DNA from 3 places in the Pseudobacteroides sp. genome. Region 2 is predicted to be linked to each of the others. Evidence: predicted binding sites of a transcription regulator. Region 2 holds the regulator's gene; each other region holds the start of a gene.
What was found. The regulator NrdR, encoded in region 2, represses ribonucleotide reductase genes. The targets are predictions, from matches to a motif close to CACNANATNTNGTG.
Positions count from the first base shown of each region.

Region 1: VIO64_RS19990 (anaerobic ribonucleoside triphosphate reductase) is a predicted target of NrdR. The motif match lies at 2,280-2,293, and genes of this name have one in related genera.
Region 3: VIO64_RS07180 (vitamin B12-dependent ribonucleotide reductase) is a predicted target of NrdR. The motif match lies at 1,679-1,692, and genes of this name have one in related genera.

Region 1 is NZ_DATCTU010000121.1:17,857-21,151, forward strand. It holds gene VIO64_RS19990 (anaerobic ribonucleoside triphosphate reductase) at 1-2,139, opposite strand, end outside; gene VIO64_RS19995 (DUF2087 domain-containing protein) at 2,326-3,295, opposite strand, start outside.
Region 2 is NZ_DATCTU010000045.1:4,327-7,621, forward strand. It holds gene sigE (RNA polymerase sporulation sigma factor SigE) at 1-34, shown strand, start outside; gene sigG (RNA polymerase sporulation sigma factor SigG) at 213-986, shown strand; gene nrdR (transcriptional regulator NrdR) at 1,123-1,578, shown strand; gene VIO64_RS07895 (6-hydroxymethylpterin diphosphokinase MptE-like protein) at 1,603-3,295, shown strand, end outside.
Region 3 is NZ_DATCTU010000041.1:6,613-9,907, reverse strand. It holds gene VIO64_RS07185 (cellulase family glycosylhydrolase) at 149-1,393, shown strand; gene VIO64_RS07180 (vitamin B12-dependent ribonucleotide reductase) at 1,713-3,295, shown strand, end outside.

The sequences.
Region 1 (3,295 bases), on a different contig from region 2:
ATCTCTATCCACAGGGTGGTTAATAGAGCCATAGCCAATACCGGACTCTTTCATAGCACGTACAATCTTCTCAAAGGCAGCAAGGTTTTGTGAAGGATTTCCGTCAAGCTCAACATACGTAATATGTCCAGCGTTTGTAAGCTCATGGTAAGGTGCCTCAATTCTTATTTTATCAAAAGCACTTATCTCATAATAAACCGGGATATGAAAGCTGTTTGTATAATAATCTCTATCTGTTACACCTTCGATAACTCCATAGAAATTCCTGTCATACTTAACAAACCTTCCTGCTGTACCCTCTGCAGGAGTAGCAATAAGGGTAAAATTCATTTTATAATGTGCACTTGCTTCATCCATCTTCCTTCTCATGAAGCCTACAATTTCCAAACCTAAGTTCTGTGCCTCCTGAGATTCACCATGATGCTTGCCTATCAGTGCCTTAAGACATTCAGCAAGTCCGATAAATCCCATTGTCAAAGTACCGTGCTTTAATACCTCTCCAATCTCGTCATCCCAGCCCAGCTTATCGGAGTCTATCCATATGCCTTGCCCCATGAGGAACGGAAAGTTTTTGACCTTTTTCCTTGCCTGAATATTATAACGCTCAATAAGTTGATCAATAACAAGCTTTATTTTTCTTTCAAGCTCATCAAAGAAAATATTTACATTTTTATTACTTCTAAGTGCTATTCTTGGGAGATTTACAGTTGTAAAGCTGAGATTCCCTCTTCCATAAATGACTTCTCTTTCAGCATCATGAACATTTCCAATAACCCTTGTACGGCAGCCCATATAAGCAATCTCAGTTTCAGGATGACCTTGCTTATAGTATTTAAGGTTAAATGGTGCATCAAGGAAAGAAAAGTTTGGAAAAAGCCTCTTTGCACTTACCCTGCATGCAAGCTTGAACAAATCGTAGTTAGGGTCTTCAGGGTTATAGTTAACTCCTTCCTTAACCTTGAAAATATGTATAGGGAATATTGGGGTTTCTCCATTCCCTAGGCCTGCCTCTGTAGCAAGCAAAAGATTTTTTATTACAAGCCTTCCTTCAGGCGAAGTATCCATGCCGTAGTTTATGGAGCTAAAAGGAATCTGTGCTCCAGCTCTGCTGTGCATTGTATTTAGATTATGTACAAAGGCTTCCATTGCCTGATATGTTCTTCTGTCTGTTTCGGATTCCGCCATTTTAACGGCAAACTTCTGGCACTTACGGGCTATATCTGTATCTTTAACAAGCTCTATCAATAATTCCTCTTCATACTTGCCATAAAGATCCCCACGCCCTAATGTAGGGTTTAGCCCATGATTTTCCTTTATTTTATCAACTATAAGCTTTACCTTCTCATCCGCATCGGTAATATCGGCCAATAGATTCAACGCCTTAACCAGATTCTCCTTGTACAGCCGTATAAACGTTTTGCCAACACCCGGTGCCATGCCGTAATCAAAGGTAGGTATGCTCTGTCCACCATGCTGGTCATTCTGATTTGATTGTATAGCTATGCAAGCCAGTGCTGAATAACTATGTATATCATTTGGTTCCCTCAAATGTCCATGTCCCGTACTGAAACCTCCTTTGAAAAGAGAGGTTATATCAATCTGGCAGCATGTTGTTGTAAGAGTAAGGAAGTCCATGTCATGAATATGTATATCTCCTTCTTTATGGGCCTTGGCATGCTCCGGCTTTAAAACACGCATCTCATAGAACTGCTTTGCTCCTTCAGAGCCATACTTAAGCATTGTGCCCATTGCAGTATCGCCATCAATGTTTGCGTTCTCACGCTTCATGTCGTTGTCCTTGGCTTCCTTAAAGGTTAATTCTTCATAAACCTTCATAAGCCTTGTATTCATTTCTCTTATTCTTGTCCGTTCAGCCCTGTATAATATGAATTCCTTTGAAGTGCGTACATGGCCTGTTTCCATTAGAATTATTTCAACTGCATCCTGTATCTCCTCAACTGTAGGAGTAAGCTTTCCTTGCGAGTTTTCAATATATTCTGCAACCCTTATTGCCAAAGCCATTGCAGAATCATAGTCCTTGCCTCCGGTTGCTGTAGCAGCCTTGAAAATAGCATTCGCTATTTTTTCAATATTAAACGGTACTTCTCTTCCGTCACGCTTTTTGATTTTACTTATCATACCTGTCCGTATCCTCCCCATATATGTACATACCTTCATAAGACACAATAAAAGCCTCCGTTAGCCGAAGAGCTTTTATTATTAAACCTGTATTTATAACGTTTGTTTTGTGCAATATTTAGTGACTTAATATTATCACATACAATATATTGTGTCAATCCGATATTTTAATATGGTTTTTTGGGACTAAATTTTATGGTATCCTTTATCTCCATATGGCTGAAGCTTTTCCAGCCATTTTTTCTCCAGTTTTTTTAGTTCATCCTTCATATCAAAAAAACCTTCCTCCGGCTGTTCCAATACTTCAAGCACCTCAAATACAAAAGCCTCATTTCCGTATTTTGTCCATTCCTCCTGAAGGAGCTTGTTCCTGTATCCTCCTGTATTAAGCTCTATCTGCCTGCCATTTATAGTTTTAAGATTGGGAGTGGCAACTAATAATATCTTATTGTTTATAGTATTTCTTATCTGGTAAACTCCCGCTTCTGTTTTCAGTTCCTTAAACTGATTTTTCAGTTCCTTCCTGCGGTCCAAATCCAACACCTCCCTGCCGCTATCATATTTCCTTATCCAATACTGGCTGCCGTCCTGCTTTCTGTCCATAAATCCATATTCTATAAGGTATCGTCTTAAAGTAACAAAATCCTCAGATGCCCCTTTCAAAATTTCATTGACCTCTTTTTCGCTGTACACATTCTCTTTATCAAACCTGGCTGCTAATTGTTCCAACACAACAATCCTGCTTTTTTCTTTCATGTCAAAGGTCTTTAGAGGGCCATCAATTCCTTCTGGGAAATACTTTTCAATTATTTTATCCTTTTCTTGTTGTGTTGCAATATGTCTTCCACTTCCAGCCTTAGGGGCAGTCTGACGTTTTACGTTATTGTAAGTCTTACTTGAACCTTCCTTTAAAAGCTCCATCAGCACAAGAAATATTTTAGCCTGACGCTCCTTCTCTCTAAGCACAAACCTATGATTTCTTATAGTTGAACTGCTACCGATGCCCATTTCATTCTTTACTTCTTCATCTCCCATACCTTGATAAAAAAGCTTTAAAAGTTTGCTTTGGTGAGGTGAAAGTCCGTTTAAAGACTTATCAAGATCTATTAAATATTCAAACACGCTTCCATGTGAACTTTCTATGTGAAGCTTCATG
Region 2 (3,295 bases):
CAGGCTTAAAAAGGAGATAAGCAGGATGATGTAGGGCTGACTGAAATATTACTTCTACTTTACGGAATACCATTAAAACCGGCAAGTTATACATAATAAGTTCAATTTGTCTTATAAAAATCTTTAGTGTAATTTATGTATTTTACAGTATAAAAAAAACCTCTCAGGCAATAATGATATTGACAAAATATTAGCTGCCGGGAGGTTATTCTATGCTTATAAATAAAGTAGAGATTTGTGGAGTAAATACGTCTAAATTACCAGTTTTATCTAACGAACAGAAAAAAGTTTTATTTGAAAGAATGCACAAAGGGGACACCACGGCACGAGAGGAATTTATTAAGGGTAATCTTAGGCTAGTTTTAAGCGTAATACAAAGGTTTAATAATAGAGGAGAATATGTTGATGATTTGTTTCAAGTAGGATGCATAGGCCTTATAAAAGCTATAGACAATTTTGATGTTTCTCAGAATGTAAAGTTTTCTACTTATGCTGTACCTATGATCATAGGTGAAATCAGGAGATATCTAAGGGATAACAATTCCATTCGCGTAAGCAGGTCCTTAAGGGATATTGCCTATAGAGCACTGCAGGTAAAGGAAAGGATGACTAACAACAACTCTAAGGAGCCTACAGTGGATCAGATAGCCATGGAGTTGCAAATTCCCAAGGAAGATGTGGTGTTTGCATTAGATGCCATTCAGGATCCTATCTCGCTTTTTGAATCCGTTTACCATGATGGCGGTGATGCAATCTATGTTATGGACCAGGTGAAGGATGAAAAGAATCAGGATGAAAACTGGCTTGAGGAAATAGCTTTGAAGGAAGCGATGAGGAGGCTTGGAGAAAGAGAAAAGCATATCTTGAATCTGAGGTTTTTTGAAGGGAAAACTCAGATGGAGGTTGCTGAAGAAATCGGGATTTCACAGGCACAGGTTTCGAGACTTGAAAAAACAGCCCTGATGCACATGAAAAAATATATTTAAGATGCCTGATTTTTGCTAAAAAAATAAAATAAATTCCAAATATCTTTATAATTTTTTTTTACTATGATAGAATTTAAAATAAAAATACGCTGGTATATAGAAGTTCATCTAGTGTTTTAGTTAGGGAGGGGATTTTGTGAGGTGCCCGTTTTGCGGCTTTATAGAGGACAAGGTAATTGACTCAAGGCCTACTGATGAAAATACTGCCATCAGGAGAAGGAGGGAGTGTTCCAATTGCACTCGGAGGTTTACAACTTATGAGAAGGTTGAAAGTCTGCCTATTATGGTAGTGAAGAAAGACAAAACCTGTCAGATATTTGACAGGCAAAAGTTAATGAATGGGCTTATGAGGGCCTGTGAAAAAAGACCGGTATCAGTAGAAGATTTGGAAAAGCTTGTTAATGGTATTGAAAGCCAGGTTTGCAATTCTCTAAAGAGGGAAGTAACATCCAATGAATTGGGTGAAATGGTTATTTTAAAACTGAAAGAGCTGGATGAAGTTGCTTATGTACGATTTGCATCGGTTTACAGGCAGTTTAAGGATATAAACACCTTTATGGATGAGCTCAGGAAGATAATCAGAGACAAATAAAACCTCTTATAAGTGGAGTTGATAATGATGAATGAGGTATTGCAAAAGAATCTCAAGCTTTTGGAAAGACACCAGCCCAGTGTATTTAAAAAACTGGAGCTGTATATCAATAATCGTTATGTGCCGCAAAATAATATAATTGAAAAAATAGTGGTAGCCAAACAGGATGACATTATTATAAATATGCTTGTCAAAATCGGCGGAGAGGATTTTATACTTTGTGACCATGAAGACCCGATAAGTGAGGCCTACAGGTGGATAGACAAGTACATCGACCCTACTAATAAAGCAGACATAGTTTTCGGAACAGGATTCGGCTATCATCTTGAGGTACTGTTGACCGGGTTTAAAAACAAAAAGGTAATAATAGTTGAGCCTGACATAAACTTGTTCTATCACATCATTAGCATAAGAAACCTTGAACTCATAATTAAAAAGTCGGAAATTTTTCTTGATGAACCTATCGAAAGCATTCTGGAAAGAATAAACCTGCTTTTGTGGGATACCGAACAGGGAGGAATTCAGTGTGAGCCCTTTGAAGTTTATGGGTTTATGTTTGAAAGCTTGTGGGATGAGCTAAGAAGTAAATTTATTAAACAAGCGGAAAACTTCAATGTAGATTTTTCTACCAAGAGGGTATTTGGGGAGCTGTGGACAGCCAACAGCTTGTCCAATTCATTAAAAATCAAGGAAGCTTCCAATTTTCAAGGGCTTATCGGTAGGTTTCATGGAGTGCCGGGGGTACTGGTATCAGCAGGACCTTCACTTAGAAAGAACATTCACCTACTTAAGGAAATTAAAAATAATGCCGTAATAATGGCAGCAGGCAGTGCCATTAGAATCTTAGAGGAGTACGACATAACTCCTCATTTTATGGTGGGGATAGATGCAAGTGAGGCTGAGGCTGAGCTGCACAGGAAAGTTAGAAGCAAAGACATTTACTTTATATATACCAATCAGATCGCAACAGGTTCTGTAGAAAGCTATGAAGGACCTAAGTTTCTTATGAATTATCCAGTTGATAATTTTACATCAGAGTTTTTAAAATTTTCCAACATAAAGAGTGAATATATTTTAAGCGGACCGTCAGTAGCCAACTCATGCGGGGATTTGCTTTTTAAGATGGGCTGTAATCCTATTATTATAGTGGGGCAGGACCTTGCACTTACAGGAAAGGCTGTAAATGATAACCAAAGTATTGATTCCAACCTGGTATTGGAGAAAGATATTTTTGGACAGCCTATTTATACAAATATAGTGTTTTTATCAATGAGAAACTGGTTTGAAAGCTATTTTGATAAGATTAAGGACAGGGTTGAGCTATATAATGCTACTGAAGGTGGACTAAACATTGAAAACGTAAACAACTTCAGACTTGACGAATTGATTCCGATTATAAGGTCTACAGAGAGGGATATTGACGGACTTATCGCAAACATACACAGACAGAGCAGGTTTTCTTATGATGTGGATAAAAAGCTTGATGAATTTAAAAAAGGACTTATAACAGAAATGAATAAATTTGAAAGGCTGTTTGATGAGCAGGAAGGTATAGTGGATTCAATAGCTAAAGATATTTATCATCCATCCAAAAATAAAAACCTTTTTAACAAAATGGCTAAAAGGGTCTCAGAAATTACAGATATGCTCATAGAGTCAGCATATTATAATATTCTTTTGAAAAATCTTGTGGATATTGATTTTTATTTGATCAAGC
Region 3 (3,295 bases), on a different contig from region 2:
GAATCATTCAGATGGAGGTGCGAAGAAATTAATTTAATATTGGGTTTTTTGTAAGGTTACTTTTTTTGTCTATTGGTTTAACGTTAACTTAATAAGAATACATTTGTATTTCTATTCCAGAGAGATTAAAAAAATAGGGGGCAAAATTATGAGGAAAAAGCTTATTTCACTGATTTGTATAGTAGTAATGTTGGTGAGTACTATGTATGTATTTACATCTAATGCAGCGAGTCCCGTAAAAGGTTTTTCGGTATCAGGTACAAAGCTTTTAGATGCAAACGGCAATGAGTTTATCATGAGGGGAGTAAATCATTCCCATACATGGTATAAGAATGATTCGGCTGTCGCTATTCCGGCAATAGCTAAAGCTGGGGCCAATACAGTAAGAATAGTTCTTTCCAATGGAGTACAATGGACAGAAGATTCTGCCGAATCCGTAAAGAACCTGATAACATTATGCGAGCAGAACAAATTGATAGCAGTATTGGAAGTGCATGATGCAACAGGTAAAAATGAACAATCCGCACTACTTGCTGCGGCAAACTATTTTGCAAAAATAAAGGATGCATTGATAGGTAAAGAAAATACGGTAATAATCAATATTGCCAACGAGTGGATGGGAGACTGGAACAGTGCAAACTGGGCAACAGGCTATAAAGCTGCAATACCCATCATAAGAAATGCGGGACTTAAGCATACAATATTATGTGATGCCGGCGGCTGGGGACAATATGGACAGTCGATAAAAGACGGCGGTAAAGGCGTGTTTGATTCGGACCCACTTAAAAACACTATGTTTGCAATACACATGTACGGAACAGCAGGTAAGGATGCCAATACTATTAGAACCAATATTGACGGAGTAATCAACCAGAACCTCTGCCTGATTATCGGAGAATTTGGATGGAACCACTCAGATGGAGATGTAGATGAAGCTACAATCATGAGCTACTGCCAGCAGAAAAATGTAGGTTGGCTGGCATGGTCCTGGAAGGGTAACGGCGGAGGAGTTGAATACCTTGATATGTGTAAGGACTGGGCAGGCACAAGCCTTAATGACTGGGGTAATACAATTATAAACGGTACAAATGGTATGAAGAATACATCAAAGATTTGTTCAGTGTTCACCGCTGTTTCATCCCCAACACCTACACCTACAAAAGCATCTCCGACACCAACTAAAGCAAGCCCAACAAACACAGCATCAGGGTGGGTTGAAGATGTCAATCAGGACAGGACAGTTAATATGTCTGATGTTATCATGTTGGCTCAAAGCTTTGGAAAAGTCATTGGAGAAAGTGGATATAATGCAAAATGTGATTTGAATAAAGACAATGCTATAAACATGTCTGATGCTATTATGATTGGTTTGAAGTTCGGTATGACTTATTGATTATTAAATAATAAATTCCATATAAAAAACGTAAGATCTTTTACGGTTTATATAAAATGATCTGTAATATAATATAATGGGAATTAGCACTCATGAGCTGGAACTGTCTTTTTAGATGGTTCCAGTTTTTGTATGTGCTATGAGAAATTATGGTGTATGCACCGTACCCAAAAATATAAAAATGTAAACAGAAAAACAAGAAATTTTGTAAACAAAATTTGGTCAAATTATATTGACTTGAATATTATAAGTGATACAATATAGTGTGCTAGGGATAAAACCCTATACAAAATATTGTGATTAAATAGGAGGTAATACTATGAATTTAACTGACAATGCCATCAAAGTTCTTGAAAAGCGTTATCTCATTAGAGATGAGAATGGCAAGGTAATGGAAAACCCTGATGCAATGTTCAGACGTGTAGCAAAGGCTGTAGCTCAGGCTGATGTGCCCTATGCTTCGCCGGATGAACTGCAGAGTATTGAACAGGAATTTTATGAACTGATGGCAAATCTTGAGTTTCTACCGAATTCACCAACATTGATGAATGCGGGAAGACCTCTTGGGCAGTTAAGTGCTTGTTTTGTTTTACCTATTGAAGATACAATGGAAGGCATTTTTGAAAGTATAAAAAATGCTGCACTCATACATAAAAGCGGAGGCGGCACTGGTTTTAGTTTTTCAAGGCTCAGGCCAAAGGGTGCTTCGGTTAATACGACTGGTGGGGTTGCCAGTGGGCCGGTGAGTTTCATGAAGGTGTTTAATGCGGCAACCGAGGCCGTTAAACAGGGAGGAACCAGAAGAGGGGCCAACATGGGCATATTAAGAGTTGACCATCCTGATATTTTGGACTTCATAACGTCAAAAAGGGATAATGCAGATATAACCAATTTTAATATAAGCGTTGCTATTACTGAAGAATTTATGAAGGCTGTTGAGGAAGGCAGAGACTATGATCTGATTGATCCGCACAGCAATTTGCCCGTTGGAAGACAAAATGCAAGAGCAGTTTTTGATCTTATGGTAGACATGTCGTGGACAAACGGCGAGCCTGGAATTGTGTTTATCGATCGATTAAATAAGGATAATGTGACTCCCCAGCTAGGTAATATTGAAAGCACCAACCCATGCGGAGAACAGCCGCTTCTTCCATACGAAGCCTGCAATCTGGGATCCATTAATCTAAGTCACATGATTAAAAATTCTGGAGCCAAAGCGGAAGTGGATTTTGAAAAGCTTGGAAAAACTGTAAGGAAAGCAGTGCATTTTTTGGATAATGTTATTGATGTAAATAAGTATCCGCTGCCTGAAATAGATGAAATGACAAGGGGCACAAGGAAAATAGGACTTGGGGTTATGGGGTGGGCTGATCTTCTTTGCAAGCTCAATATTCCGTACAACTCACAAAAAGCTTGTACCTTGGCTGAAAGGGTAATGTCCTTCATACAGGATGAATCAAAAAAGGCATCAATGGAGCTGGCAGAAAAGAAAGGTGTTTTCCCTTATTTCGATAAAAGTATATATAATGAAAAGGGAATGAGACTTAGAAATGCTACCACAACAACAATAGCACCTACCGGAACTTTGAGTATTATTGCCGGCGTTTCAAGCGGTATAGAGCCGCTATTTGCAATATCATACATCAGAAATGTAATGGACAATGATGAACTTTTGGAGGTTAACCCTCTATTTAAACAGATTGCCATGATAGATGGCTTCTATTCTGAAAATCTAATGAGAAGAATTGCCAAAAAAGGTTCTATAAAAGGTTTTCCTGAAATACCTAAAACAGTGCAGAATGTGTTTGTTACTTCCCATGATATATTGCCGGAATGGCATGTAAAGATGCAGGCAGTATTCCAAAAGTATACTGATAATGCTGTTTCAAAGACTGTTAATTT